DNA from 2 places in the Streptomyces hypolithicus genome. Region 2 is predicted to be linked to the other one. Evidence: predicted binding sites of a transcription regulator. Region 2 holds the regulator's gene; the other holds the start of a gene.

Region 1 (17,133 bases), 1.1 Mb from region 2:
GAAGGCATGAACGCGACATCCATACCCGGCTCTGGTTCCGGTTCCGGTCCCGTCGGGGCGCTGCTGCTGTGCGGGGCCGATCCCGAGGCGGTGCGGCCTGCGGCCCATCTGCTGCGCGAACGGCTCCTGCTGACCCCGGCCGACGGCGGTCGTGGTGACTCACCGGGGCGCTGGAGCGTGCTTGTACCCGAAGGTAAACCGTGGCTGCACGGCGGCGAACCGGTCGACCGTGTCCTGGCCGGCTGGGCCACCGCGCTGACCGTCGGCGTGACCTGGCCGGTTCTCGCCCTGTGGTGGGACGCCGACCGGGCCGGCTTCACGCTGGCGTCCGGCTTCCGCCGCCAGGTCGGCTACGAATGGCTGGCGGACGGCACCCCGCTCGGCGAGGACGAGGCGATGCGTACGTTCGCGCTCCGCCTGGGCCTCGACCCCGTGCTCGAAATGGAGTCGCTGGCGGCGCTCACCCGTCCGGACGCCGACGCGGATGCCCGTGCCCGGCTGCTCGGTCTGGTCGCCGTCCTGTCCGGCAGCGGCCTCACGCTGCCCGCGGGCCTGACCCCGGGCGAGCCGGCCGACCGGCTGCGCGAGGCGGCCCGGGTTCGTACCGGCACGGAGACCGTCGAGTGGTCGGGCTGGCGGGACGCGGTCCGCGCCGAACTCGACGTGGTGGAGGGCAGCCCCATCGGCCCCTGGGTGCGCGGGCCGAGGGCGCGCCTGCTGTTCGCCGCCCAGCTGGCGGCCGGGGTGCCGCTCGCCGCGTGGGGCCTGCGGCGGCGTAACGGAGGCTGGGCGTTCGCGGGCGGGGTGCTGATGGCGCAGGGTGCGCTGGGGCTCGCGTACGACCGGGTGCGGGCGGGGCACGCCTGACGGGGTGGCTGAAAAGGGCGCCGCCCGTCGTACCCGCGCGGGGCGCGCCGCTCGTCGTACCTACGCGTGGTCGTCGACGGCGTCCTCGTCGTCGTCGTCCAGCCGGGCCAGCCACGTCGCGAGGCGCTCGACCGGGACCTCGAAGTCCGGGTTGAGGTCGACGAAGATACGCAGCTGCTCGGCGAGCCACTCGAAGGTGACCTCCTCCTCGCCCCGCCGCTTCTCCAGCTCCTCGATGCCGCGATCGGTGAAATACAAGGTGTCGCTCCGTGGGACGGGCCGACCGTGGGCCGACGTTGGTTCCCAGCCAGGATAGGCGCGGATCGCGCACCGATGTTCCCCGAGTACCTCGCGCTCGTACCGTGCACCAGGCCGTTAGCCTTCATCATCATCGCGTGGGGGAGCGCGGGACGCTGTGGCCAATGAGATCGCACAGGTGCGGTTCGACGACGTGACCGTCGTCTGGGCCAGGGCCAGTGAGGTGGAGGAGCTCGACCGGGGCCGCGGTTTCCGGGACACCGGAATCGGTGACCGCGTCGTGTCGATGGCGGGTGGACTGACCGATGTTGTACGGGGCGTGGTGCGTCCCTGCGCGCCGGGGTTGCGACCACCGGCGCCGGCCGAGGTGGTGGTGACCTTCGGCATCGAGCTGTCGGCCCAGTCCGGCAAGGTGATCGCTTCTTCATCGCCCCCGGATGGGTGCTGACCTGCGCACACGTCGTGGGAAGGGGGGAGGCAGCCGTGTGGAGGGGAGAGCGCGCAGTCGGCATCACGTGGCAGGGCGGTGTGACGACCGGCGAGGTCGCGCTCGCCGCCGATCTGCGGGGCCTGCGGGAACACGAGGAGGCCGACAAGGTGGAGTCGGACGCCCTGCTCACCCTGACCCGCATCTTCGGAGCCCAGCACCCGCACCCCCTGTCCGCGCGCCAGCGCAACCGCCCGTACTGGGACTTCGAGGCCTACCTGGGCTGACTCTCCGTACGTACGCCGCAGGGCCCGGCACCGCATCGCTGCGGTGCCGGGCCCTGCGGGAATGTGGCCCTGCGGGATGGGGCGCTGATCAGGCCTCGAAGACCTCGTTCATCAGCTGCTGCTGCTCCGCCTGGTGGCGCTTGGCCGAGCCGACCGCCGGGGATGAGCCGTGCGGACGGGAGATGCGCCGCAGCCGCTCGCCGTGCGGGACGTCGGCGCCGACCGCCAGATCGAGGTGGTCGATCAGGTTGAGCGCGATGAACGGCCACGCACCCTGGTTCGCTGGCTCTTCCTGCGTCCACAGGTACTTCTCGGCGTTCGGGTACTTCGCGATCTCGGCCTGGAGCTCCTTGCCCGGCAGCGGGTAGAGGCGCTCCAGGCGGATGATCGCCGTTTGCGTGTCGCCGCGCTTGGTCCGCTCGGCCTCCAGGTCGTAGTAGACCTTTCCGGCGCAGAACACGACCTTGCGGACGGCGGCCGGGTCGACCGACGCATCGCCGATCACCGGGCGGAACCCGCCGGTGGTGAACTCCTCCGCCTTGGACGCCGCCGCCTTCAGACGCAGCATCGACTTCGGGGTGAAGATGATGAGCGGCTTGTGGTGCGGGTTGTGGACCTGCCAGCGCAGCAGGTGGAAGTAGTTCGACGGCAGGGTCGGCATGGCGACCGTCATGTTGTCCTGCGCGCACATCTGGAGGAAGCGCTCCGGGCGGGCGGACGAGTGGTCCGGTCCCTGGCCCTCGTAACCGTGCGGCAGCAGCAGGGTGACGCCCGACGTCTGGCCCCACTTCTGCTCGGCCGAGGAGATGAACTCGTCGACGACGGTCTGCGCGCCGTTGACGAAGTCACCGAACTGGGCCTCCCACATGACCAGCGACTCGGGGCGGGCCAGCGAGTAGCCGTACTCGAAGCCCATGCAGGCGTATTCCGAGAGCAGCGAGTCGTAGACGTTGTAGCGGGCCTGGTCCTCCGAGAGGTACAGCAGCGGGGTGTAGTCCTCGCCGCTCTCCTGGTCGACCAGCACCGCGTGGCGCTGGCCGAACGTGCCGCGGCGGGTGTCCTGGCCGGAGAGCCGGACCGGGATGCCCTCCATCAGCAGTGAACCGATGGCCAGCGTCTCGCCCATGCCCCAGTCGATCGACCCGTCCTCGACCGAGGCCGCCCGGCGCTGCATCTGCGGCATCAGGCGGGGGTGGACGGTCACGGTGTCGGGGATGTTGACCTGGGACTCGGCGATGCGCTTGACGATCTCCTGGGAGACCGCCGTGGTGACGGTCACCGGGAACTCGGCCTGGGCGTCCGGGACATGGGCCGGCGTCGGCTGCGAGGTGGCCTCGCGGACCTCCGCGAAGACCTTCTCCAGCTGGCCCTGGAAGTCCTGGAGCGCCTGCTCCGCCTCTTCCAGCGTGATGTCGCCGCGACCGATCAGCGACTCGGTGTAGAGCTTGCGCACCGAACGCTTGACGTCGATCAGGGTGTACATCTGCGGGTTGGTGAACTGCGGGTTGTCGCCCTCGTTGTGACCGCGGCGGCGGTAGCAGATGAGGTCGATGACGACGTCCTTGTTGAACGTCTGGCGGAACTCGAAGGCGAGCCGCGCGGTGCGGACCACGGCCTCCGGGTCGTCACCGTTCACATGGAAGATCGGCGCCTCGATCATGCGGGCCACGTCGGTCGCGTACATCGAGGAACGCGACGACTCCGGGCCGGCGGTGAAGCCGACCTGGTTGTTGATGACGATGTGGACCGTGCCGCCGGTGCGGTAGCCGCGCAGCTGCGACATGTTGAGCGTCTCGGCTACGACGCCCTGGCCGGCGAAGGCCGCGTCGCCGTGCAGGGCGACGGGCAGGACCGTGAAGTCCGTGCCGCCCTTGTTGATGACGTCCTGCTTGGCGCGGGCGACACCCTCCAGGACCGGGTCGACCGCCTCCAGGTGCGAAGGGTTGGCGACCAGTGAGACCTTGATCTGCTCGCCGTCGAGACCGGTGAAGGTGCCGTTGGCGCCCATGTGGTACTTCACGTCGCCGGAGCCGTGCATCGACTTCGGGTCGAGGTTGCCCTCGAACTCCCGGAAGATCTGGGCGTACGACTTGCCGACGATGTTCGCCAGCACGTTCAGCCGGCCGCGGTGGGCCATGCCGATGACGACCTCGTCCAGGCGCGACTCGGCGGCCGAGTCGATGACCGCGTCGAGCAGCGGGATGACGGACTCGCCGCCCTCCAGCGAGAAGCGCTTCTGGCCGACGTACTTCGTCTGCAGGAACGTCTCGAACGCCTCCGCGGCGTTCAGCCGCCGCAGGATGCGCAGCTGCTCCTCGCGCTCGGGCTTGGCGTGCGGGCGCTCCACGCGGTCCTGGATCCACTTGCGCTGCTTCGGGTCCTGGATGTGCATGAACTCGACGCCGACGGTACGGACGTAACTGTCGCGCAGCACACCGAGGATGTCGCGGAGCTTCATCATCGTCTTGCCGGCGAACCCGCCGACCGCGAACTCGCGCTCCAGGTCCCACAGGGTGAGGCCGTGCTCGTTGATGTCCAGGTCGGGGTGCTTGCGCTGCTTGTACTCCAGCGGGTCGGTGTCGGCCATGACGTGGCCGCGGACCCGGTAGGAGTGGATCAGCTCGAAGACGCGGGCGGCCTTGGTGACGTCGTCCTCGTGGGAGACGTCGATGTCCTTGAGCCAGCGGACCGGCTCGTACGGGATCCGCAGCGCCTCGAAGATGTCGTCGTAGAACCCGCTCTCGCCGAGGAGCATGTTGGCGAGAACCCGCAGGAACTCGCCGGAGGCTGCGCCCTGGATGACCCGGTGGTCGTACGTCGAGGTCAGGGTCATGACCTTCGAGATGCCCAGCTTGTTCAGGGTGTCCTGCGAGGTGCCCTGGAACTCGGCCGGGTAGTCCATCGCGCCGACGCCCATGATGAGGCCCTGTCCGGGCATCAGGCGGGGCACGGAGTGGACGGTGCCGATGCCGCCGGGGTTGGTCAGCGACGCGGTGACGCCGGTGAAGTCGTCCATCGTCAGCTTGTTCGAGCGGGCGCGGCGGACGATGTCCTCGTACGCCTGCCAGAACTCGAAGAAGTTGAGCGTCTCGGCCTTCTTGATGGCCGCGACGACCAGCTGGCGGTCGCCGTTGGGCTTCACCAGGTCGATGGCCAGGCCCAGGTTGACGTGGGCCGGCTTGACGAGGGTCGGCTTGCCGTCCTTCTCCGCGAAGGAGTAGTTCATCGACGGCATGGCCTTGAGGGCCTGCACCATCGCGAACCCGATGAGGTGCGTGAAGGAGACCTTCCCGCCGCGGGCGCGCTTGAGGTGGTTGTTGATGACGATGCGGTTGTCGAACAGCAGCTTCACCGGGACGGCGCGCACGGACGTGGCCGTGGGCAGCTCCAGGGAGGCGTTCATGTTCTTGGCGACGGCCGCGGACGGGCCGCGCAGCGTCACGAACTCGGGACCCGCGGGGGCTTCCTTCGCGGGCTCGCCCTTCGGCGCCGCGGTCTTGGGCGCCGCTGCCTTGGAGTCGGCCTTGGCCGGGGCCGGCGCCTTGGACTCGGCCGGGGCCGGTGCCTTGGCCGGGGCCGGGTCCTGGGCCTTCGCGCCGGCCGGCTGTGCGGCGGCCGGAGCGGTGGCGGCGGGCTTGGCGGCGGCCGGGGCCTGCGCCGGTGCGGCCCGGGGGGCCGGTGTGGCCGGCTCGTCCGCCGCGGGCTTCGCCGCAGGGGCGGCGGGCGCGGCAGGGGCCGGTGCGGTCTGGGGTGCGGCGGCGGCCTCGGTGGAGTCGGCGGCCTCGGTGGGGTCCGAGGCGGTCTTCTCCGCGGTGGGAGTGGTACCGGGCTTGTAGTCGGCGAAGAAGTCCCACCAGGCACGGTCGACCGAGTTCGGGTCCTGGAGGTACTGCTGGTAGATCTCGTCGACGAGCCACTCATTGGGACCGAACGCGGCGGCAGGGTTCTTGCCCTGCCCGTTTTGGTCGGTCGAGATGCTCGAGCTACTGGGGGACTGAGACGACACGGCGTTAACCGCCCTCTTCCGCTTCGCAAGGTGATGGACAGCGGAAATAAAGGCTACGCCTCCCCGGCCGAGAGGTGCAGGCCGGGCGGGCGTTACGTCACGTAAGTCACATCGGAGCGCTGGTTTCGGCGCTCACAATGGCGGGAAACACACCTGGTTCCGCTGCGGTCCGCGCAGGACAGACCGAGGTTACGGCCACCTCGGACCGTACCCCCACTGGAGGACACGCAGAACGTGCCCTTCCGCTTCGAACCCTACGTCAACCGCCGGGCCGGCGGCTTCCCGGAAGGGTGACCTGAATCCGGCAACCACGCGTGGATTCGGCCACCCCGATCCGCCCGCCGTGCAGATCCACCGCCCACCGGGCGATGGCGAGGCCCAGGCCCGTACCGCCGTCGCTGCCGGGGCCGTGCGGCGCCGGCAGGCTGCCGCGGTTGAACCGCTCGAAGACCCGGTGCCACTCCGACTCCGGGATGCCGGGCCCCTCGTCCAGCACCTCCAGGTCCAGGCTGTCCGGCTGCGGGCCGCGCCGGGCGCGCACGGTGACGCGGCCGTGCGGCGGGCTGTGCTTGACCGCGTTGTCGAGGAGGTTGGCGACGACCTGGTGGAGCCGCTCGATGTCGGCGTGCGCGGTCAGCTCCGGCGGCGACACGTCCAGGTGCAGATGCACGTCGGTGCGCGTATGGCTGCCGGAGCCGGACGCCAGACCGCGCTGCGAGGCGATGACGTTCGCTTCCTTGAGCACGCCCGAGAGGTACGGCCACACCTCGAAGCGGTGCGCCCGCAGCGGTACGACGCCGTTGTCCAGCCTGGACAGGTCCAGCAGCGTCTCGACGAGCCTGCCGAGCCGCTCCGTCTGCTTCAGAGCCGTACGCATGGTCTCGGGGTCGGCGGCGGACACCCCGTCCACCACGTTCTCCAGCACCGCTCTCAGCCCCGCGATCGGGGTCCTCAGCTCGTGCGAGACGTTGGCGACCAGCTCCTTGCGGTGGCGGTCCACCGCCTCCAGATCGTCGGCCATGCGGTTGACCGTGGCGGCGAGGTCACCCAGCTCGTCCCGGCGGTCCGCACCGCTGACCCGCCGGGTGTAGTCGCCGTGCGCGATGGCCTTGGCCACCGTCGTCATCTCACCCAGCGGCGAGGTCAGGTTGTGGGCCACGAACTGAGTGATCAGCATCGACGCGATGACCGAGAAGACCGTGATGAAGCGCAGCTCCGTCTTGGTGCGCAGCGCCACCAGGATCAGCCCCGTGGTGATGAAGACCGAGACGACAACGAGGGCGCCGAGTTTGGTCTTGATCGAGAAGGGGCGCAGCCCGTTGCCCTGCCGCGTCATGCCGGTGGGGTCTCCAGCGCGTACCCCACGCCGTGCACGGTCCGGATCCGCTCGGCGCCGATCTTGCGGCGCAACGCCTTGATGTGACTGTCGACGGTCCTGGTGCCCGACGCGTCCGCCCAGTCCCACACCTCGGCGAGCAGCTGCTCGCGCGAGAGCACCGCGCGCGGTGTGTTCGCGAGGCACACCAGCAGGTCGAACTCGGTGGGCGTGAGGTGTACGTCGTCATTGCGTACGCGCACCCGGCGCTGCGCGTGGTCGATCTCCAGCTCGCCGAGCCGCAGGATGCCGCTGCGCGGCGTCGAGGCGGCGAGCGTGGCCCGCTCCACCCGGCGCAGCAGGACATGCACCCGGGCGGCGAGCTCGCGCATGGAGAACGGCTTGGTCATGTAGTCGTCGGCGCCCACGCCGAGCCCGACCAGCATGTCGGTCTCGTCGTCGCGCGCGGTCAGCATGAGCACCGGCACGGGCCGCTGCGCCTGCACCCGGCGGCAGACCTCCAGGCCGTCGAAGCCCGGCAGCATGATGTCGAGCACCATCAGATCGGGCTGCCACGCCTCGGCGGCGTCCACCGCGGCGGGCCCGTCGACGGCTGTCTGCACCTGAAAGCCCTCGGCACGCAGTCGCGCTGCAATGGCGTCGACAATCGTCGCGTCGTCCTCGACGACCAGCACCCGGCGCTGGGCGCCCGGAGTGGCCGCGAGGCCGTTGTGGCTGGTGTGTGTCTGCTCCATTGCCCCGCCCCTGGGAGTTTCTCTGCTAGATCCCACGTATAGAGCAGCAGCGTAGATGCCCGGACAGCGTCCCGGCTACGCAGGGCCGACCGCGAGATGAACCACGTCGGGAACGCCCCGGGCAACTTGGATCTCTTCGGTCTTAACCGAGTTGAATCCGGCATTCCGCAACGCGTCCTCGAAAGCCGCCGAGGGCCGCGCCGACCAGACGGCGAGGATTCCGCCGGGTGCGAGCCGGCTCCTGCAGGCCGCGAGCCCTTGGGGGGAGTAGAGATTGCGGTTGTCGTCGGTCACGGTCCAGTCCGGCCCGTTGTCGATGTCGAGGCAGAGCGCGTCGTACGTAGTACACGCGCCATGGTCCGTACCAACCGCGCCGCGGTGCCTTCCGATCCGGTTTTCCCGCAGGTAATCCACCAGATCGGTGTGAATGATCTCGCATCGCGGATCGGCGAGCGCGTCGCCGGAGATCGCCGCCAGCGGCCCTTCGCGGTGCCAGTCGATGATCGCCTGCTCCCGCTCGACCACCGCGATCCGCCCCCACCGGGGCTGCGAGGCGGCGCGGGCGAGCGAGAACCCGACGCCGAGGCCGCCGACGAGGAGGGCGGGTGCTCGACGGCCGGCGGGGAGGGCGGCGAGGGCGGCGTCGACCAGATGGCGCTCGGATCGGCCGTCGGATGTGTCCATCAGGAAACAGCCGTTGGCGATGATCTCGAAGTGCCCACCCCGCCGACGCAGCACGACTTCCCCGTACGGCCCTCCCTCACGCCGGTCGACGGTGACGGCGCCGGGACAGTCGGGGGCGAGCGCGTACGGGGCCGGCGATGCGGTCGTAACCAAGGCGGAAACCTCCGGGAGCGGCGTTGCCGCACAGTCGGACTTCGATCGTCCCGGCCATCTTCGCGGCGCCGGGGCCCGCGGACCCCCGGCTTTTCGCCGGGAAGCCCCTGACGGGCTACCCGCGACCGCAGTTGCCCGTTCTCCGGTGCGCCCCAGGGGAGTCGCCCCCAGAAGCGACCCCTGCCGTGGCGGGCAAGGGTCGGCCGCTACGGCAGCGGCCGGGGCAGCGCGGTGATGATGCGGTCCAGCGCGGGCACCCGCCGCGAACCGTCGGTCACCGCCTCGTGGCCGTCGTGGACCACCGCGGTGGTGAGTCCGTCGGGTATCGGCTGCTCGCGCAGGGTGACACGGGGGATCTTCGCGAAATCCGCCGCGGCCAGCGCCTCGCGAAGAGCGCGGAGCTCGGCCGGCTTCATCCGGCCCGTGCGTGCCTGCTTGCCGCGGGACACCACGGTGTACGAGCCGTCGGCGGCGACGAGGACGCTCTGATGCCGGCCAGGCCCGTCTCGTACTGGCTGCGGTAACGGCCGTCCGCGGCCAGGCACTCCGCGACGGTCCGGCCGTCGGCCAGCAACCGGTCCGGATGGAAATTGAGGGTGATCCGGGCGTCCCGGCGTACCGCACCCACGTCGTCGGCCGACCGCGTGGCGCGCAGGGCCGTGCTCCGGACGTGCGCCAGGGCGGCGGTCTGGGCCGAGGTGAGCGTCACGCGCGCGGCGCCTTCTCGCCGTGCACGGCCGTGTACTCCGCTGCGAGCCAGGGACCCAAGTCCTCGATGAGCAGGTCGCGGTCGAGGTCGAATGCCGCCGGGTCCGCGGCCGGGGCGCGGCCGACGGCTGCGGCGAGACGCATCTGCTCGAAGCGCGCCGGGTAGTAGCGGCCGAACACCTCTGCCGACTCGTCGAGGTCGCTCGTCCAGCCGCCCCAGCGGGGCATGACCAGGGTGAAACCCGTGCGCACGAGCCGGCGTCCCACTCGCCGGCCGAGTGACCGCCGGGCGTCGGCCGTCGCCGCCTCGGCGGCCCGGGCGCGCCAGCCGGGGAGGAGCAGGGCCAGGTCGCCGTTCGTCTCGCGGGCGAGCAGCGAGGTGGGGCGGTAGCGGGGGAGCTGCCCGGCCAAGTCGTCACCGAGCAGGGGAGTGCACAGGCAGGCGACGAAGAACCCGAGATCGTGGCGTTCCAGTTCGCTGAGGGCGCTCCGCGCGCTGAGCAGCAGGATGCCGACGCCGTCGATCTGCGGGAAGGCTCCGTCCAGCGCCGCTTCGATGGACCTCGCGCCGGCGCGGTCGGCGTCGTCGGGTTCGTCGTGGAGGGCGATCAACAGGTCGAGGTCGGAGACTCCGGGGTCGGCGGTACCGCGCGGGACGCTGCCGTAGAGGTACGCACTGTGCAGCCGGCTTCCGTCCGCGCCACCGAAAGCGGCTGCGATCCGGGCGCGGGCGGCGTCCACGACAGAGGCGAACGCCGGTGGCACGCGATCCAGCGCACCCTCACGCGCGATCGTGCCGTCCCGCTCCAGCCCCTTGTTGCTCATGGGACGACTGTGTCCCGCCCCGTGCTGCCCAGCGATTTTCCGCCGCCCCCGCACCGCCCGCCGCCCCCGCCACCTCGCCGCTTCACCCTCCCGAACGGTGATCGCTCACAGCGAACGCCGTACGCGCCCGCGCCGGGAACATTCGGTCGCTCACAAGCATTGAGTCCACATAGCTCAACTTGACTGCCGAAGGGGAGATCATGGCATCGACGTCCCACCCGCTCACCCTGCCCGTGCTGCCGCTCGACGACGAGGTAGTGCTGCCGGGAATGGTGGTGCCCCTGGACCTGTCCGACGCTGACGTGCGTGCCGCGGTGGAGGCCGCTCAGGCCGCCGTCCGTTCCGGTGGCAACAAGCCGGAGGTCCTGCTCGTTCCGCGCATCGACGGTACGTACGCCGCCACCGGCGTCCTCGGCACCGTCGAACAGGTCGGGCGGCTCTCCGACGGCGACCCCGGCGCCCTGATCCGCGGCCGGAGCCGGGTCAGGATCGGGGCCGGCACCACCGGCCCCGGGGCCGCGCTCTGGGTCGAGGGCACCCGCGTCGAGGAGACGCTGCCCGACCCGCTTCCGGGCTCGGTCGCCGAGCTGGTCAGGGAGTACAAGGCGCTGGCCACCAGCTGGCTCAAGAAGCGGGGGGCCTGGCAGGTCGTGGACCGCGTGCAGCAGATCGACGGCGTCTCCGCCCTCGCCGACAACTCCGGGTACTCGCCCTTCCTCACCACCGGGCAGAAGGTGGAACTCCTGGAGACCGCTGACCCGGTGGTCCGACTGGGACTCGCCGTGAAGTGGCTGAGTGAGCACCTGGCGGAGCAGGACGTGGCCGAGTCCATCGCCAAGGACGTGCAGGACGGCGTGGACAAGCAGCAGCGGGAGTTCCTGCTGCGCCGCCAGCTCGACGCCGTACGCAAGGAACTGCGGGAGATCAACGGCCAGGACGGCGCCGAGGACGAGTCCGACGACTACCGCACCCGCGTCGAGGCCGCCGACCTCCCCGAGAAGGTGCGCGAGGCCGCACTCAAGGAGGTCGACAAGCTGGAGCGGTCCTCCGACCAGTCGCCCGAGGGGTCGTGGATTCGCACCTGGCTCGACACCGTGCTCGAACTGCCCTGGAACGAAAGGACCGAGGACCAGTACGACATCCGGGGCGCCAAGGCCGTCCTGGACGCCGAGCACGCGGGCCTGGACGACGTGAAGGAGCGCATCACCGAGTACCTCGCGGTGCGCAAGCGCCGCGCGGGCCGCGGCCTCGGTGTCGTCGGCGGCCGTCGCGGCGGCGCGGTGCTGGCCCTGGTCGGGCCGCCCGGTGTCGGAAAGACCTCGCTCGGCCAGTCCGTCGCGCACGCGATGGGCCGCGAGTTCGTACGGGTCGCGCTCGGCGGCGTACGCGACGAGGCGGAGATCCGCGGACACCGGCGTACGTACGTCGGCGCCCTGCCGGGACGCATCGTGCGCGCGATCAAGGAAGCCGGGTCGATGAACCCCGTCGTCCTGCTCGACGAGATCGACAAGGTCGGCTCCGACTTCCGCGGCGACCCGGCCGCAGCGCTGCTCGAAGTCCTCGACCCCGCGCAGAACCACACCTTCCGCGACCACTACCTGGAGGTCGAACTCGACCTGAGCGACGTCGTCTTCCTCGCCACCGCGAACGTCCTGGAAGCCATCCCGGAGGCGCTGCTCGACCGCATGGAACTGGTGCGGCTCGACGGCTACACCGAGGACGAGAAGGTCGTCATCGCCCGCGACCACCTGCTGCCGCGCCAGCTGGAGCGGGCCGGCCTGGAGCCCGGTGAGGTGACCCTGGACGACTCGGCGCTGCGCAAGCTCGCCGGCGAGTACACCCGGGAGGCGGGCGTACGGAACCTGGAGCGTTCCGTGGCGCGCCTGCTGCGCAAGGTGGCCGCCGAGCACGAACTGGGCGAGCGGAAGCTGCCGTTCACGGTCGGGGACCAGGATCTGCGCGGGCTGATCGGAAGGCCGCACCACGTTCCCGAGTCCGCTCAGGACCCGGCCGAGCGCCGCACGGCGGTGCCGGGCGTGGCCACCGGGCTCGCGGTCACGGGCGCGGGCGGTGACGTGCTGTTCGTCGAGGCGTCACTGGCCGACGAGGAGACGGGCGGAGCGGGGCTGACGCTCACGGGCCAGCTCGGCGACGTCATGAAGGAGTCCGCCCAGATCGCGCTCTCGTTCCTGCGCTCGCACGGAGCGGAACTGGAGCTTCCGGTAGCGGACCTCAAGGACCGGGGCGTACACATCCACTTCCCCGCGGGTGCGGTCCCCAAGGACGGCCCGAGCGCCGGCATCACGATGACGACGGCGCTCGCCTCACTCCTGTCCGGCAGGCAGGTGCGTACGGACGTGGCGATGACGGGCGAGGTGTCCCTGACCGGGCGCGTCCTGCCGATCGGCGGGCTGAAGCAGAAGCTGCTCGCGGCCCACCGGGCGGGTACGACGACGGTCGTGATCCCGAAGCGGAACGAGGCCGACCTGGACGACGTACCGGACGAGATCCTCGACAAGCTGGAGATCCACCCGGTGACCGACGTCCGCCAGGTCCTGGAGATCGCGCTGGCCCCGGCGGAGGTGGCGGTGCCGGTGGCGGCGTAGGGCGGCGTGGGGGAGGGCGCGCGGCTGAAATACTGGCGAGATGACTCCTGACGTGCACGCAAGCAGACGGGCGGACGACGCGTGCGCCCCGGAAGCGGAGAGCGTGGACCACGAATTTCTCGCTCTGGAGCGTGAACTGGCGCTGTTTCTGCGCCGGGCCCGCGCCTCCTCCGGAGACATGGCGCGCGAGGTGCACCCGGAGCTGGAACCGGCGGCGTACGGACTGCTCGTACGGCTCGACGAGGTGGACCGGCAGCGGGCGACGGAGCTGGCGGCGTGGTTCGGCGTCGGCAAGGCGACGATGAGCCGGCAACTGCGCGCGCTGGAGGAACTCGGCCTGGTGGTACGGGAGCCGGACCCGGCGGACGGTCGCGCGTCGCTCGTGGCGCTCACGGGGGAGGGCCGGGCGCGCTTCCGGCAGGTGCGGGATGCCCGGCGGGCGCGGTACAGGCGGAAGCTGGCGGGCTGGGACCGGGGCGAAGTGGCGGAACTGGCGCGGCTGCTGCACCAGCTGAACACGCGGGCGGAGGGCTGACGCCGGCCCTTTCGGGGGGGCGCCGCCCCCAACCCCGCGATGTGGGCCACTTCAAGCTCGTCGAGGGGGCCCCTCCCGTGCCCCTCAGGCCATGGGGGAGATTGAGGACACGCCCGCGGAGCGTCCGGGGCCCGGGGCTTGCCCCGGTTCGGGAAGGGGCGGGCAGGGGAACAGCCCCGCAGGGCAGCCGCGCCCCCGCTCCCCGCTCCCCGCTCCCCGCCCCCCGCTCACCGCGCCCCCGCTCCAGGCGCCGCCCGCTCAAAGCTCCGCCCAGACCACCGCTGCGTCATCGTGGCGCTTCCAGCGCCGAAGCAGCGGCGCCGCCCCCACACCCCCATCCGCCTCCAGCGACCGGACGCGCTCGATGAGCCCCCGTGCCCCCTCCTTGCGCAGCACGCCCACGCAGTCCGCCCAGTCGCCCGCCGCGAACATGTCCACCCACCGCGTCGCCCCGTCGCTCAGCGCCGCCAGCGCCCGTACGTCCGACCGCGCGGTCGACCCCGTCACGGCCCGCGCAGCCACGGCCGGATCCGCCGCCGCGGTGAAGAAGCCGCCCTCGGCGTTGCGCAGGGCGTCCGTCGCCGCGAGGGAGGACAGCGTCTCGCGCGGGATCAGATCGAGTCGGTCGTCGAGCACCGCGCGCACCGCGCCCTCGGGGGACTCCAGGAGCAGTGCGGAGTCCGACAGCACGAGGTGCTCGACCGCCTCCGCGCCCCAACGCGCCAGGACGACGGTTGCCTGAGGTGTGCGAACGTGAGAAAGGTCACACGTCGATCGGTGTGCGTCGGCGGTCCGGGCGATGGCCTGCGCCAGGATCTCGCCGAGCGTCACATCCCGCCGCGAAGCGGACAATTCGATCAGTGCGCCGCCCAGCCTCGCCGTGAACCAGCTGACCGTGTGCACGCACCCGTCGCCACCCGCCGGCGGTGTCACCCCGTCCAGTAGTACGAGCGTTCCGCCCTGGCCGTCGGCAGGCAGGGCGACGGACGCCCAGTCCTCATTGGGGCGTTCGGGGTCGCCGGGGGCCGTGGCCACTTCGGTGCGCATGGGGCCAAGTCTGCACGGGATCCGCACGGCGTCCGCACGGCCGTCCGACGGCGCCCCGGTGCGGTCGAGTTGGCCCGTACCAGCAGCCGAGAGGCCGGGTTTATGGGTGAAATGACACACTCCGTGACGCTGCGGGGGCACATCCTGCCAAAGCCCGGGCGGAACTTCCAGCCGGTGGCCGCGAGGTCCTCGGGCGGGCCGTATCGGAAGTTGTTCGCCAACTCCGAAGTGCTGTTCACTCGTTCGGGTGGCGGAGCTGGTGATGCGCGTCTTCTTCCCAAAAGCGCTGGAATGGTCAGAAGCCATTCAGGGGCCGTTGGGGGCGAGGCGCTCGTTCAGGTGACCAGTCGTCACCTCGGCCACGTGAGCAGACGAGTCAAGCAAGAACAAGAATGCGAGCACCGGTGCAGAAAAAGCGGCCTCGGGGCGGCAGCGGTAGCGGTAACGGCGAGCGGACCGAGGGGGCCGAAGCGACCGGGCAGGCCAGGCAGGCAGGCCAGGCCGGACGGGCTGTCCGAGTACGCAGCCGGCTCGTCGCCGGAGTGGCCGCCGTCGGCGTCACCGTGCTCGCCGCGGGTGCGCCCGCCGTCCTCAGCGCGTCCTCGGAACTCTCCGAGTCCCAGCGCCTGGTCACCCTCGCCGAGCTGAACCGGCAGGCGGTCACCCTCGCCCACTCCCTCGCCGACGAACGCGACGACGTCACCGCGTACATCGCGGCCGGACGCGGCGGCAAGGGCAGCGGCGACGGCAAGGGGCTCTCGGAGAGCCGCAGCGCCCGTGTCGACCGGCAGATGGACGAGATCGAGGCCGTCGCCCCGGCGGCACTGCGCCGCGACCTCGCCGCGATCCCCGGCATCCGCCGCGCCGCCCTGACCGGCAAGGGCACCCCGCTGGAGGCCCACAAGGCGTACACCGGGGCGATCGAGAAGCTCCAGGACCTGTCCGGTGAGCTGGCCGACAGGACGCCGCCGCGCGCCGCCCAGGCCACCCGGGCACCCCTCGCGCTCGGTCACGCCGTCGAGCAGGCCGCCGCGACCCGCGGACTGCTGCTCGCCGCGCTGTCCGTGCCGCGCGAGAACCCCGGCAGCCGCGTCGACCCCGTCACCGGGCTCCTCGTCCCCGTCGAGGAGGACCCTGACTCCCCGGACGCCCGCGCGCGCGATGAGCTGGGCGCCGCCGCCCAGCGTTCCCGGGTGCGCGAACTCGCCGCGCTCGCCGACTTCGACCAGGCAGCGGGATCGGCCGCCCGTGAGTCGCTCCGGGCCACCGTCACCGGCCACGAGGTCAGGACTGCCGAGCAGTACCTCGCGCGCCTCACCGACCAGCCGACGCTCTCCGACTCCGAGCGCAGGACCGATCCCGCGAAGGCCGAGGCGGCGCTCTCCGCGCGTATCGACCTGATGCGTGGCGTCGAGTCCTCCCTCGGCTCCGCGCAGGTCCAGCGGCTCTCGCAGCTGCGCGACGACGACGTCACGGCGCTGGAGATCCGCATCGCCGTCGCGGGCGCCTGCCTGCTGTTCGCCGTCGGCGTCAGCACCGCCGTCGCCCGCACCCTCACCCGCCCGCTGGCCGTACTGCGGCTCGGCGCCGCCCGGCTGGCCGCCGAACCGCAGACCGCGGGCGGCGAGGCACCCGAGCCGCCGGAGCCGGTCCGCTTCACCGGCCGCAACGACGAGTTCGCCCAGGTCGTACGGTCCCTCAACACGCTGCACGGCAGGCTCGCCGAGGCCGGTGCCCGCGCCCGCAAGCTCGCCGGTGACCGTACGCACCTGATCGGCCAGCGCGAGACACTCGCCGCTGAACGCGCCGAACTCCAGGCGCGCGTCGCCGAGTCGGCCGCCCAGCTGGAGCGGATGCGCCACGCCGTCCACTCCACCTTCGTCAACCTCTCCCTGCGCACGCTCAGCGTCGTCGAGCGCCAGCTCGGTGTCATCGAGAGCCTGGAGGAGCGGGAGCAGGACCCCGAGCGCCTGTCGACCCTCTTCAAGCTCGACCACATGGCGACCGTCATACGCCGCCACGGTGAGAACCTGCTGGTCCTCGCCGGAACCGAGCACGGTCAGGGCCAGCAGGGCCCGGTGCCGCTCGTCGACGTACTGCGGGCGGCCGTCAGCGAGATCGAGCGGTACGAGCGGGTGGCCATCCAGTCGATCCCGCCGCACGCCCAGATCGCGGGTTTCGCCGCCAACGACCTCAGCCACCTGCTCGCGGAGCTGCTGGAGAACGCGACCTCCTTCTCCCCGCCGGACGCCCAGGTGCAGCTCTCCGGTTGGCTGTTGGAGAGCGGCGAAGTCATGCTCTCGGTGCAGGACGAGGGCATCGGCATGGCCTCGGAGCGCGTCACCGAGCTGAACGCCCGGCTCGGCGACCCCGCATCGTACGAGCCGGGGGACGGCGCCGACGGCGGCATCGGCCTGCACGTCGCGGCGCTGCTGGCCGCGCGCCACGGCGTACGGGTGACGCTGCGGGAGCAGAAGCAGGGCGGGGTCGCCGCGGTCGTCGTCCTGCCCGACGCGCTGCTGCCGTCCGCGCCGCCCAACGCCACTCCGCCGCCGGTGCTGGTGGCCGGGGACGCGCCCACGCTGAACCTGCCGGGGTCGGTGGCCGAGGCCAACTCCAACGCGCTGCCGGGTCGCGGGGCACCGGACGCCGGGCCGGAT
Region 2 (12,984 bases):
CCATGGCGGAGTCGCCGCCCGCGCCGGCGCCCACGACGGTGTGCAGCTCGTCGATGAAGGTGATGATCTGGCCGTCGCTCTCCTTGATCTCGGAGAGGACGGTCTTCAGCCGCTCCTCGAACTCGCCCCGGTACTTGGCGCCGGCGACCATCGCGGCGAGGTCCAGCGCGACGAGCTTCTTGTTCTTCAGCGACTCGGGCACATCGCCCTTGACGATGCGCTGGGCCAGCCCCTCGACGACGGCGGTCTTGCCGACGCCGGGCTCGCCGATGAGTACGGGATTGTTCTTCGTACGCCGCGACAGGACCTGCACGACGCGCCGGATCTCCTGGTCCCGGCCGATGACCGGGTCGAGCTTGCCCTCGCGTGCGGCGGCCGTGAAGTCGGTGCCGAACTTCTCCAGGGCCTTGTACTGACCCTCCGGATCGGCGGTGGTCACCCGGCGCCCTCCCCTGATCTTCTCGAACGTGTCCAGCAGCTTCTTGGCGCTCGCGCCCTCGTCGGAGAGTACGTCGCCGGACCTGCCGCCCTTGGCCGCGATGGCGATGAGGAGGTGCTCGGTGGAGAGGTAGTCGTCGCCCAGCTCCTTCGCGCGCTGCGAGGCGTCGGCGATGACGGCGAGCAGCTCCCGGTTGGGCCCCGGGGGCGCGACGGTGGACCCGGTCACGCTGGGCAGCGCGGCGAGTACCCGCTCGGCCCCCGCACGTACGGCCGCCTGGTCGGCGTCCACGGCGGCCAGCAGATCGGTGATGTTGGCGTTGTCCTCGCCCGCGAGCAGGGCCAGCAGGAGGTGGGCGGGGGTGAGGTCCGCGTGCCCGTCCTGCAGGGCGCGGTTGCCTGCGGCCTGGAGCGCTTCCCGGCTCCTGTTGGTCAGCTCTGCTTCCACGTGCGCTCTCTCCTTCGGCTACTACAACGCCATGACTCGTCCAGCATACGCAAAGTTGAGCCGCTCCCACTCAATGCGACCCTTTGGGGGGGCCGGCCATGGCGGCTGACTACGCTGCCGCCATGGCCATCGACGTACGCAATCCGAGCCCGGAATACCTCGCCTTCTGGCGCGAGTACCACCTCTGCACGCTCACAACCCACCGCGCGGACGGTTCGCCGCACGTGGTGCCGGTGGGCGTGACGTACGACCCGGAGGCGGGGCTCGCCCGCATCATCACGAACCGGAACAGCACGAAGGCCGCCAACGTGCGGGCCGCCGGCGAGGCCGGGGCCCGAGTCGCCGTCTGCCAGGTGAAGGGCGGCGCGTGGGCGACGCTGGAGGGCCGCGCGGTGGTCCGGTCCGAACCGGAACTGATCGCCGACGCGGTACGGCGCTACGCCGAGCGGTACGAGCGGACGCCGGCGCCGAACCCGGACCGCGTACTGATCGAGGTCACCCTGACCCGGGCGATGGGCCGCGCCCCGAGCCTCTGAATGTGCGCACAGCACAGCGGCGCCATCGTGTTCAGGTCCACGATGGCGCCGCTGTGTGGGGGAGCGCCTGGGCGATTGGTAACGACGGGGGAATCGCGTCAGGCGCTGCGGGGGGTGGCGGTGCTGGTCACTGGTTCGATCAGCTGGTGGTCACGCTTATCGAGATTCACGAAGACCATGCCGTAGCGCACGGCACAGCGAACGGGTTGCGGAGCACCACGCGGTTTGCGCAGGCACCGGTAGGCACGGACGTCCTCATCCTCTTCACGCGCGACCAGGATCGGCTCGCCGAACAGGGTGACCATCAGCGAGTCGCCACGGTGGGGAATGGCCGTGACCAGGTCTATGAAGTGCCAGCCCGAGCGGTAGGCGGTGGCCATTTCACGTCTGAAGGTGCGGTCGTCCGGTGGGACGGTCATGTCATGCGCCCGCGTGGGTCGGTGCTGCGTCCCAACTGATGTCGCCGGGCGCAGACGCCGGTGCGGCGCCCCAACTGATGTCGCCGGGCGCAGACGCCTGTACGGCGTCCCAGCTGATGTCACCCGGCGCTGACGCCTGTACGGCGTCCCAGCTGATGTCACCGGGCGCCGCCTCGGTGCTCCAGCTGATGTCACCGGGTGCGGACGCCGCCTCGGTCCCCCAACTGATGTCACCGGGTGCGGACGCCCCATAGGCCAAGGCAGCGACGAAAGCGGTGGCAAGCACCGAGCGAAGCATTCGCTTATACATAATCGGCTTCGTCCTCACTTGTGGATTCATCTCCCCCGCCTCTAAGACGATGTCTCACCTGAGCACGCGAACACCACCAGGTCGATGCATCATGTTCCTGCACGTTCAGGAACCTGGGGGGTGGAGATATGACAACAAAGAGCACAAAACAGACACATCCTCATAGGATCACCGAACTATGCAGCGAGGGCAAGCGCCTTTACGCCAGCGCCTTGCGCTCCGGCCGAATATCTCGCGCGGAAGTGGGACCTGCCCCCTGCCTGATGGATTTCGCGCTCCTGCATCCGGACCCCGATGACGCCGAGTGGCTTCGTCCCGTCCCGCCGTCCGCCGCGCTGGCTCAGCGTCTACACCCGATCGAACGGGAGATCCAGGAACGCCGGCGCCACTCGGTCGAATTGGCCGAGTCCTTCGAACTGTTCATGGACATCAGCGCGCAGGACCCGCCGACCACCCACGCCATCACGGTCCTGGAGGGGGTCAACCGGATCAACGCCGCACTCGACCTCGCCACCGCCGAGTGCCGCACAGAAGTCCTCACGGTCCAGCCGGGAGGCGGCCGCAGCGAGGATCGCCTCAGCGAGGGCTTGGAACGCGGCCTGTCGGTGGTCGACCGCGGCGTCCGCATGCGCACTCTCTACCAGCACACCGTCCGGCACAGCCAGGGAACGTTCGCCTACGCGGAGCGGTTGGCCGAGGGCAAGGTGGAGATCCGTACGCTCGAGGAACTCATCGAGCGTCTGATCATCTTCGACCGGACCGTCGCCTTCATCCCCGCTCGCGACGACCGCCAAGTCGCCCTGGAACTGCGCCACCCCGGCCTGGTCGAATACCTGGCCAAGGTTTTCGAACAACTCTGGAGCCGCGCCGCCCCGCTCCTTGAGGAGATTCAGTACGACCCGCCTCCGAAAGGCATCAGCGGCGTCCAGCGATCCATAGCCCAACTCCTCGTCGAGGGCCACGTCGACGACTCCATCGCCCGCCGGCTCGGCATGAACGTACGCACGTGCCGGACACACATCGCCAAACTCAACGCCGTTCTCGGCAGCGGCAGCCGCGCCCAACTCGGCTACCTGATAGCACAGTCGGGAATTCTGAGCCAAGAACACTGAGCGGCGGCCCGTCGCCGCCCGTCCGAAGCTGTGCGCCATAAGGGGGCCCGGCGCCCCAAGCCGACTTGGGATGCCGGGCCCTTAAGGCGGACGAGGCGGAACTACTCAGGCGACCGCTTGGGCTTGGGGCGCCAGACGACCAGGGCGCTCGCCTGCTGTACGTCCTCGTAGCGGACGAGGTCGCGGCGGTACGACGCGTGGACCTGCGCCTCGCGTTGCTGGAGCGCCACTGCCGCGCCCTCCACCGCCACCGCGAGTTCCGCGACGCGCTGCTGGAGCGCCGCCACCTGGTTCTCCAGCTCGATGATGCGCTTGATGCCGGCCAGGTTGATGCCCTCGTCCTGCGACAACTGCTGCACCTGGCGGAGCAGCTCGATGTCGCGGGCCGAGTAGCGGCGGCCGCGCCCGGCCGTGCGGTCGGGGGAGACCAGGCCGAGGCGGTCGTACTGCCGCAGGGTCTGCGGGTGCAGGCCGGAGAGCTGAGCCGCGACCGAGATGACATACACGGGGGTCTCGTCGGTCAGCTGGTATGGATTACGTCGCATGCGCGGGTCCATCTCATGCTCCCTTCGCGGCCTGGAACAGCTCCGCCGCGGGTCCTCCCCCGCAGTCGCCTCGCGGTAGGACTCCAGTGCCTCCCGGGCCTTGTCGCCAAGGTCCTTCGGCACCTCGACCTCCACGGTGACCAGCAGGTCCCCGCGGGTGCCGTCCTTGCGGACCGCGCCCTTGCCGCGGGCGCGCAGTGTGCGGCCGCCCGGGGTGCCGGCCGGCAGCTTCAGGGTGACCGGCGGGCCGCCCAGCGTCGGGACCTTCACCTCGCCGCCGAGCGCCGCCTCCGTGAAGGTGACGGGCACGGTGACGGTGAGGTTGTCGCCCTTGCGGCCGAAGACAGGGTGGGAGCCGACGTGGACCACGACGTACAGGTCGCCGGCCGGGCCGCCCCGTTCGCCGGGGCTTCCCTTGCCGCGCAGCCGGATCCGCTGGCCGTCGCAGACGCCCGACGGGATCCGGACGTGCATGGTGCGCGACGACTTGGCGCGGCCGCTGCCCTTGCAGATGTCGCACGGGTCCTGGGCGATGAGCCCGCGGCCCCGGCAGTCCACGCACGGGTCGGTGAGCGAGAAGCCGCCACCGCCGCCGCGCGAGACCTGCCCCGTACCGACGCAGGTCGGGCACACGCGGGGCGTGCCGTTCTTGTCGCCGGTGCCGGAGCACGCCTTGCAGGGCGCCTGGCTGGACATCCGGAGCGGAACCGTGGCCCCGTCGACCGCCTCGGTGAAGCTGAGCGTCACCTCGGACTCGATGTCCTGGCCGCGGCGCGGCTGTGTGCCGGTGCGCGTGCCCGTACCCGGGCCGCCCCGGTTGAACAGGCCGCCGAAGACGTCTCCGAGGCCGCCGCCGAAGCCGCCGGCTCCGCCGGTCTGGGCGCCCCCGCCCTGGGCGCCTCCGAAGAGGTCGCCCAGGTCGAAGTTGAAGGAACCGCCACCGGCGCCCGCGCCCGGACGGCCCTGCCGATCGAAGAGGGCGCCGTTGCCGAACAGAGCACGCGCTTCGTCGTACTCCTTGCGCCGCTTGGGGTCACCGAGGATGTCGTTCGCCTCGGAGACCTGCTTGAAGCGGTCCTCCGCTTTCGCGTCGCCCTTGTTGGCGTCCGGGTGGAACTCGCGGGCGAGTTTCCGGTACGCCTTCTTGATCTCGGCCTCGGTCGCGTCCTTCGGGACGCCGAGAACCTTGTAGTAGTCCTTCTCGACGAAGTCCTTCGTGCTCATCCCCGACGTCCCTCCTTCCCGCTACAACGCTTCCCGCTGACGTCAGCCCTCGTCCGGGCCACCGTCGTCCTCGTCCGCTGCCGGCGCACCCCCGTCGTCCGCCTTCGCGGCGCCGGGCTGCGGCTCGGCGACCGCGACCCGCGCGGGGCGGATGGTCCGCTCGCCGATCCGGTACCCGGGCTGCAGGATCGCGACGCACGTGGTCTCGTCGACATCCGGTGCGTACGAGTGCATCAGGGCCTCGTGGATCGTCGGGTCGAAGGGCTCACCCTCCTTGCCGAACTGCTGGAGGCCCATCTTCGCCGCGACCGTCTCCAGCGATTCGGAGACGGACTTGAACCCGCCCACCAGCTCGCCGTGTTCACGGGCGCGGCCGATGTCGTCGAGGGTCGGGAGGAGCTCGCTCAGGAGGTTCGCGACAGCGACCTCCTTGACCGTGACCCGGTCCCGCTCCACGCGGCGACGGTAGTTCTGGTACTCCGCCTGGAGCCGCTGGAGGTCCGTGGTGCGCTCACCGAGCGCCATCCGCACCTGATCCAGCTGCGCCGTCAGAGCTACTTCGGTTACGTCGGTTACGTCCCCGGCGGGGGCCGCCGGGCCCGACTCCTCTACGGAGTCGGACCCTGCCATCTCGGACGCCTCGGCCTGCGGCTCGGCATCCTCGGGGGTGGCGCCGGAGGGGACGTCGGGCTTCTTCTTGTCGTCGAAGCCCGGAGTCTCCTCCGTCATGCGGCGCCGCCCTTCCGGTCCTTCTCGTCGTCGACGATCTCGGCGTCGACGACATCGTCATCAGCCTTGGCCTGCTCATCCGCGCCGGGAGCGTCGCCGCCCGCGGCCTGCGCGCCCTCGGCGTTGGCGTACATGGCCTGGCCCAGCTTCTGGGAGACGGCCGCGACCTTCTCCGTCGCCGTGCGGATCTCCGCCGTGTCCTCACCCTTGAGCTTTTCCTTCAGCTCGGTGATCGCGGTCTCGACCTCGGTCTTGACGTCGCCCGGAACCTTTTCCTCGTTGTCCTTGAGGAACTTCTCCGTCTGGTAGACGAGCTGCTCGGCCTGGTTGCGGGTCTCGGCGGCCTCGCGGCGCTTGCTGTCCTCGTCCGCGTACTGCTCGGCCTCTTCGCGCATCCGGTTGACCTCGTCCTTCGGCAGCGAGGAGCCACCGGTGACGGTCATCTTCTGCTCCTTGCCGGTGCCGAGGTCCTTGGCGGCGACGTGCATGATGCCGTTCGCGTCGATGTCGAAGGCGACCTCGATCTGCGGGACACCGCGCGGCGCCGGCGGCAGACCGGTCAGCTCGAACATCCCGAGCTTCTTGTTGTACGCCGCGATCTCGCGCTCGCCCTGGTAGACCTGGATCTGCACGGACGGCTGGTTGTCCTCGGCCGTCGTGAAGATCTCGGAGCGCTTCGTCGGGATCGTGGTGTTGCGCTCGATGAGCTTCGTCATGATGCCGCCCTTGGTCTCGATACCGAGAGACAGGGGCGTGACGTCGAGGAGCAGGACGTCCTTGACCTCACCCTTGAGGACACCGGCCTGGAGCGAGGCGCCGATGGCGACGACCTCGTCCGGGTTCACACCCTTGTTGGCGTCCTGACCGCCCGTGAGCTCCTTGACGAGCTCGGCGACGGCCGGCATACGGGTCGAGCCACCGACGAGAACGACGTGGTCGATCTCGGAGAGCTGGATGCCCGCGTCCTTGATGACGTTGTGGAACGGCGTCTTGCAACGCTCCAACAGGTCGGCGGTGAGCTGCTGGAACTGCGAGCGCGTGAGCTTCTCGTCCAGGTGCAGCGGGCCCTCAGCCGACGCCGTGATGTACGGCAGGTTGATCGAGGTCTCGGTGGAGGAGGACAGCTCGATCTTGGCCTTCTCGGCCGCCTCGCGCAGACGCTGGAGCGCCATCTTGTCCTTGGAGAGGTCCACGCCGTGGCCGGAGTGGAACTGCTTCACGAGGTAGTCGACGACGCGCTGGTCCCAGTCGTCACCACCGAGGTGGTTGTCACCGTTGGTGGCCTTCACCTCGACGACGCCGTCACCGATCTCCAGCAGCGACACGTCGAAGGTGCCGCCACCGAGGTCGAAGACGAGGATCGTCTGGTCGTCCTTGTCGAGGCCGTACGCCAGGGCGGCGGCCGTCGGCTCGTTGACGATGCGCAGGACGTTGAGGCCCGCGATCTCGCCGGCCTCCTTCGTCGCCTGACGCTCGGAGTCGTTGAAGTACGCGGGGACGGTGATGACCGCGTCGGCCACCTTCTCGCCCAGGTAGGACTCCGCGTCGCGCTTGAGCTTCTGCAGGATGAAGGCGCTCATCTGCTGCGGGTTGAACTTCTTGCCGTCGAGCTCGATGTTCCAGTCGGTGCCCATGTGGCGCTTGACCGACCGGATCGTCCTGTCGACGTTGGTGACCGCCTGGCGCTTCGCAACCTCGCCTACCAGCACCTCACCGTTCTTCGCGAAAGCGACGACGGACGGCGTGGTCCTGGCGCCTTCGGCGTTGGTGATGACGGTGGGCTCGCCGCCCTCCAGAACGCAGACGACGGAGTTCGTGGTGCCCAGGTCGATGCCGACCGCACGTGCCATTTCAATTCCTCCAGCTGACTTGAGTGGAACAGGCTCAAGGATGCATGACGGATCCCGTCGCGTCAACAGAGCTGAGTCGAGGGGGCTCAACTCTTATGCGGCCTTTACCGGCAGCCACGCGGCACGCCGGAGTCCCCCGGAGTGCCGAATCGGCATGAATCCCGTGAAAAGGTACGTTCCATGCGCGCCAAGCGGATCTTCGACCTGACGGCCACCCCGGCCCTGTTGCTGATCGCCGCCCCCGTCCTGCTCCTCACCGCCGCGGCCGCCGCCGTAACGTCCGCGGGCCCGGTTCTCGTGACGAAGACCCGCGCGGGCCTGGCGGGCCGCCCGTTCCGGATGCTGACCCTGCGCGCCGACCCGCGCACCCGCGTCGGCCGGCTGTTGCGCCGGACGCGGCTGGACGTACTGCCGCGGCTGCTGCACGTACTGAGCGGTGAGATGTCCCTGGTCGGTCCGTGCGCGCTGCCGCCCGGCCATCCGGGGGCGACCGGCGCACGGCTGCTGGTGCGCCCCGGCGTCACGGGCCTGTGGCAGGTGGGCGGCCGCTCCGACCTGCCGTGGGAGGAGATGGACGTCCTCGATCTGCATTACGTCGAGCAATACTGGCTGGGACTGGACCTTTCCATCCTGGCCCGCACGATCCCGGCGGCGCTGGCCATCCGTCCCTGAGGGCATCCCCGAGGCATACCTGAGGGCGCGCATTTCCCCGAGGCCCCCGGCGCCGAGGGAACGCCAAGGGGACGCTGAGGGAACCCTTACGCGACACAGATCACCGCTTGCCCAACTTCAGTGCGGTCGCAGAAGTGGGTACGCTCAGCACGGACTCGTTAAGTTACCGCTTAGTAGTCCCATCGAATTCCACCCTCGCAGGCCCGAGGAGCCCCCAATGCAACTCGCCGCGATCATCGTGTCGCTGGTCCTCATCGCGGTCGGCGTCGCGCTGTTCAGCCGTGCGATCGTCCAGATCTACCGCTTTGTACGGCTCGGGCAGCCGGTACCCGCCGGTTCCCGCAGCGACGACCCCGCCCAGCGCACCGTCACCGTGGCCAAGGAGTTCCTCGGCCACACGCGCATGAACCGCTGGGGCGTCGTCGGTGTGGCGCACTGGTTCGTCGCGGTGGGCTTCTTCGCGCTGCTGCTGACGATCGTCAACGCCATCGGCCAGCTCTTCCAGGCCGACTGGCTGATCCCGGTCATCGGCGACTGGCTGCCGTACGAGGTCTTCACCGAGTTCCTCGGGCTGATGACGACGGTCGGCATCCTGACCCTGATCGTCATCCGGCAGCTGAGCAGGCCCGGCAGGGCCGGCCGCAAATCGCGCTTCGCGGGCTCCAACACCGGCCAGGCGTACTTCGTCGAGTCGGTCATCCTCATCGTCGGCCTCTGCATCATGACGCTGCGCGCGCTGGAGGGTGTCCAGCACGGCGTCGACAGCTGGGAAATCGGCTTCTTCGCCTCGTACCCGCTGATCGCGGCCTTCCGGGGACTCGACCTCAGCACCATCCAGAACATCACCTACCTCGTCGCGATGATCAAGATCGCGACGTCGTTCATCTGGATGATCACGGTCGCGCTGAAGACGGACATGGGCGTCGCCTGGCACCGCTTCCTCGCCTTCCCCAACATCTGGTTCAAGCGCGAGGCGGACGGCGATGTCGCCCTCGGCGCGCTCCAGCCGATGACCAGCGGCGGCAAGGAGATCGACTTCGAGGATCCGGGCGACGACGACACGTTCGGCGTCAGCCAGGTCGAGCAGTTCAGCTGGAAGGGCATCCTCGACTTCTCCACCTGCACCGAGTGCGGCCGCTGCCAGTCGCAGTGCCCCGCCTGGAACACCGGCAAGCCGCTCTCCCCGAAGCTCCTGATCATGTCGCTGCGCGACCACGCGCACGCCAAGGCGCCGTACCTGCTGGCCGGTGGCGGCAAGGACGCTGACGGCAACGAGAAGGCGACGGCCGAGCAGCTGGCGAACGTGCCCGCCGCGGCCCTCGCCGAGGCCGAGCGCCCGCTGATCGGCACGCTCGAAGAGAACGGCGTCATCGACCCCGACGTGCTGTGGTCCTGCACCACCTGCGGCGCGTGCGTCGAGCAGTGCCCCGTCGACATCGAGCACATCGACCACATCGTCGACATGCGCCGCTACCAGGTCATGATCGAGAGCGCCTTCCCCTCCGAGGCCGGGACGATGCTCAAGAACCTGGAGAAGAAGGGCAACCCCTGGGGGCTGGCCAAGAAGCAGCGCGTCGAGTGGACCAAGGAAGTCGACTTCGAGGTTCCGATCGTCGGCAAGGACATCGAGGACCTGACCGAGGTCGAGTACCTCTACTGGGTCGGCTGCGCGGGCGCCCTGGAGGACCGGGCGAAGAAGACCACCAAGGCCTTCGCCGAACTGCTGCACATCGCGGGCGTCAAGTTCGCGATCATGGGCGGCGACGAGAAGTGCACCGGTGACTCGGCCCGCCGCCTCGGCAACGAGCCGCTGTTCCAGCAGCTCGGCCAGGAGAACGTCGCGATGCTGAACATGGCGTACGGCGAGCCCGCCCCGGGCGAAGAGGGCGAAGAGCCCGAGACGAAGAAGCCCAAGGCGTCGAAGAAGATCGTCGCCACCTGCCCGCACTGCTTCAACACCATCGCGAACGAGTACCCGCAGCTCGGCGGCGAGTACGAGGTCATCCACCACACGCAGCTGCTCCAGCACCTCCTCGACGAGGGCAAGCTGATCCCGGTGACCCCGGTCGAGGGCCTCATCACGTACCACGACCCGTGCTACCTGGGCCGCCACAACAAGGTCTACACGCCCCCGCGCGAGATCATGTCCGCCGTCCCGGGCCTGCGCCAGCAGGAGATGCACCGCCACAAGGAGCGCGGCTTCTGCTGCGGCGCCGGTGGTGCGCGGATGTGGATGGAGGAGCGGATCGGCAAGCGCATCAACACCGAGCGGGTGGACGAGGCGCTGTCCCTCAACCCGGACATCGTGTCGACCGCCTGCCCCTTCTGCCTCGTGATGCTGACCGACTCCGTCAACGGCAAGAAGAACGAGGGTGCGGCGAAGGAGTCTCTCCAGGTCGTGGACGTGGCGCAGCTGCTCCTCGACTCGGTGAAGACGCCGGCCGACCCGGCGGCATCGGAGGATGCGGCGATCGAGCCGGAGCCCGCGCCGGTGAAGTAACCCACGGCGTACGGAATCAAGGGAGCGGCCGGACCTGCCTCGGGGGCAGGACCGGCCGCTCCTGTACGTTCCGTGTCGGCCGGGTCCCGATCCGGACCGGTCGATTGCCTTACCGCAACGTTGACCGCGAGCGGCGGCCGCCTCAGCCACCTGCGCGGCCCCTTCACCCGCGGCGGCGCCCCGCCCTGCGCGCCCCGGGCCGGCCGGTCCGCCCAGCACCAGCTTCGCTCTGGCGGCGGTGGCGGGTTCGAGCCGGCGGGTGGCGGTGACGGGTACGTACACCGACAAGGCCGTGAGCCGGGGCCGGCGGACGAACTCCCGGCGGGCGACGGCGAGGCCTCGACGGAGCTGCAGCGGTACGCCGACTTCGAGGGCGACAGCACCGGCGAGTACGCGTACAACGCCAACTACTACCTCCCCGGCAGCGCCTCCGGCATCACCACGACCGGCGCCAGGAAGCTCCCCGCGGGCGTCATCACCGACATCGGCGACACCAACGGCGACGGCTTCGGCGACATCGTCATCGGCAACGCCTGGGACGACGGCGCCGGAATCTCCACGGGTGGCGCCGTCGAGATCGTCTACGGCGCCGCGAGCGGCCCGACCGGCGGCAAGGACACGATCACCCAGGACAGCCCCGGGGTGCCGGGCGGCTCCGAGAAGGGAGACATGTTCGGCTACGAGCTCTCCCTCGGCGACATCAACGGAGACGGCCTCCAGGACCTGGCTGTCGGCGCGCCCACCGAAGACCTCGGGGGCACCGAGGACGCCGCATGGTCACGGTCCTCTACGGCAGCTCGGGCGGCTTCTCCGCCACCGGCGGCCAGGCCATCGACCAGGACACCCCGGGCGTCCCCGGCGCGCGCGAGGAGGACGACGGCTTCGGCGGCGAGGTCTTCCTCTCCGACACGACCGGCGACGGCAAGCGGACCTGACGGTCGGCTCGGCGTGGGAGAACGCCAATGACGGCTACGTGGTGGCGTTCAACTCCGACGGCACCAAGATCTCCACGACGGGCCGGGGCATCGGCCTGACGGCGACCGGCATCTCGTCAGTCGGCACGCCGGTCCTGGGCCTGAACATCTCTGGTTGAGGGTCGTCGCCCGCTGACAGAGCGTAAGCGCCTCCCCTCCGCGTCCCGCTCGGCCACCCCTAAGGGATGTCACAGCTCGGCAGCAAAGCCGGGCCTGTTGCGGCAGGCCCGGCATACGGCCCATCCGGACCAGGTACGTTCGATTACGTGGCTGGATTCAGGATCGGACGCGGCCGGGACAACCGCACCCCGCAACAACAACCGCAGCGGCAGCAGGAGCCGTACGGGCAGCAGGCATCGCCTCAGCCCCCGTACGGCCAGCAGCAGTGGCCGCAGGCGCCGCAGTACGGAGGGCAGCACGGCGAGCCCGAGTACTTCGGCGACCCGCACCACCCCCACCCGGGACACGGAGGCGACCCGTACGCCAGCAACAACAACCCGGGTCACACCACGGCGTTCAGCATCGGTGAGGACCCGTACGGCGACGGCAACACCGCCACGCCGCCCACCGGCCCCCGCCTGCACTGGAAGCAGCTGCTGAGCGGCATCGTGCTGCGCCCCGGGGTGACGTTCTGGCAGATGCGCGACTACCCGGTGTGGGGCCCGGCCCTGGCCGTGACGTTCCTCTACGGCCTGCTGGCGATCTTCGGTTTCGACCAGGCCCGCGAGGACACCATCAACGCGACCCTGCCGAACGCCATCCCGTACGTCCTGACGACCGGCGTCGCCGTGGTCATCTGCGGCCTGATCCTGGGCGCGGTGACGCACACCCTGGCCCGCCAGCTGGGCGGCGACGGCTCGTGGCAGCCGACGGTCGGCCTGTCGATGCTGATCATGTCGATGACGGACGCCCCGCGGCTGGTCTTCGCGATCTTCCTCGGCGGCGAGAACGGCCTGGTCCAGGTGCTCGGCTGGGTGACCTGGCTCGGCGCGGCGGCGCTGTTCACCTCGATGGTGAGCAAGTCGCACGACCTGCCGTGGCCGAAGGCGCTGGGCGCGTCGGCGATCCAGCTGATCGCCCTGCTGTCCCTGATCAAGCTCGGCACCATCTGACCCACCTGCCCCACCAACACAACCGGGCCCCGGCGCGACCCACACCCCATCCGCGCCGGGGCCCTCCCGCGTCCTGGGTCGCGCCCTACGCGTCGAGCACCTGCCCGCTTCGCCG

Evidence for each region. Region 2 encodes HspR, which represses chaperone genes until heat shock. Its sites were predicted from a motif close to TTGAGNNNNNNNNNCTCAA; they were not measured.
Region 1: a site for HspR is predicted at 10,445-10,463, ahead of lon (endopeptidase La). Genes of this name have one in related genera too.

Annotation. Positions count from the first base shown of each region.
Region 1 covers NZ_CM128811.1:1,666,083-1,683,215, reverse strand. The annotation lists gene ACU6WZ_RS07670 (hypothetical protein) at 7-867, shown strand; gene ACU6WZ_RS07665 (DUF6104 family protein) at 928-1,125, opposite strand; gene ACU6WZ_RS07660 (CU044_2847 family protein) at 1,283-1,573, shown strand; gene ACU6WZ_RS07655 (hypothetical protein) at 1,609-1,839, shown strand; gene ACU6WZ_RS07650 (multifunctional oxoglutarate decarboxylase/oxoglutarate dehydrogenase thiamine pyrophosphate-binding subunit/dihydrolipoyllysine-residue succinyltransferase subunit) at 1,928-5,845, opposite strand; gene ACU6WZ_RS07645 (HAMP domain-containing sensor histidine kinase) at 6,105-7,181, opposite strand; gene ACU6WZ_RS07640 (response regulator transcription factor) at 7,178-7,915, opposite strand; gene ACU6WZ_RS07635 (spermidine synthase family protein) at 7,991-8,752, opposite strand; gene ACU6WZ_RS07630 (hypothetical protein) at 8,959-9,168, opposite strand; gene ACU6WZ_RS07625 (DUF3626 domain-containing protein) at 9,165-9,461, opposite strand; gene ACU6WZ_RS07620 (nucleotidyltransferase domain-containing protein) at 9,458-10,285, opposite strand; gene lon (endopeptidase La) at 10,486-12,891, shown strand; gene ACU6WZ_RS07610 (MarR family winged helix-turn-helix transcriptional regulator) at 12,932-13,426, shown strand; gene ACU6WZ_RS07605 (hypothetical protein) at 13,685-14,473, opposite strand; gene ACU6WZ_RS07600 (sensor histidine kinase) at 14,866-17,133, shown strand, end outside.
Region 2 covers NZ_CM128811.1:2,734,854-2,747,837, forward strand. The annotation lists partial or broken gene clpB (ATP-dependent chaperone ClpB) at 1-886, opposite strand, end outside; gene ACU6WZ_RS12835 (pyridoxamine 5'-phosphate oxidase family protein) at 1,009-1,422, shown strand; gene ACU6WZ_RS12840 ((2Fe-2S)-binding protein) at 1,521-1,841, opposite strand; gene ACU6WZ_RS12845 (5'-nucleotidase) at 1,843-2,127, opposite strand; gene ACU6WZ_RS12850 (helix-turn-helix transcriptional regulator) at 2,280-3,263, shown strand; gene ACU6WZ_RS12855 (heat shock protein transcriptional repressor HspR) at 3,365-3,820, opposite strand; partial or broken gene dnaJ (molecular chaperone DnaJ) at 3,822-5,032, opposite strand; gene grpE (nucleotide exchange factor GrpE) at 5,075-5,761, opposite strand; gene dnaK (molecular chaperone DnaK) at 5,758-7,611, opposite strand; gene ACU6WZ_RS12875 (sugar transferase) at 7,792-8,283, shown strand; gene ACU6WZ_RS12880 ((Fe-S)-binding protein) at 8,501-10,783, shown strand; gene ACU6WZ_RS12885 (FG-GAP repeat protein) at 10,904-11,749, shown strand; gene ACU6WZ_RS12890 (Yip1 family protein) at 12,024-12,869, shown strand.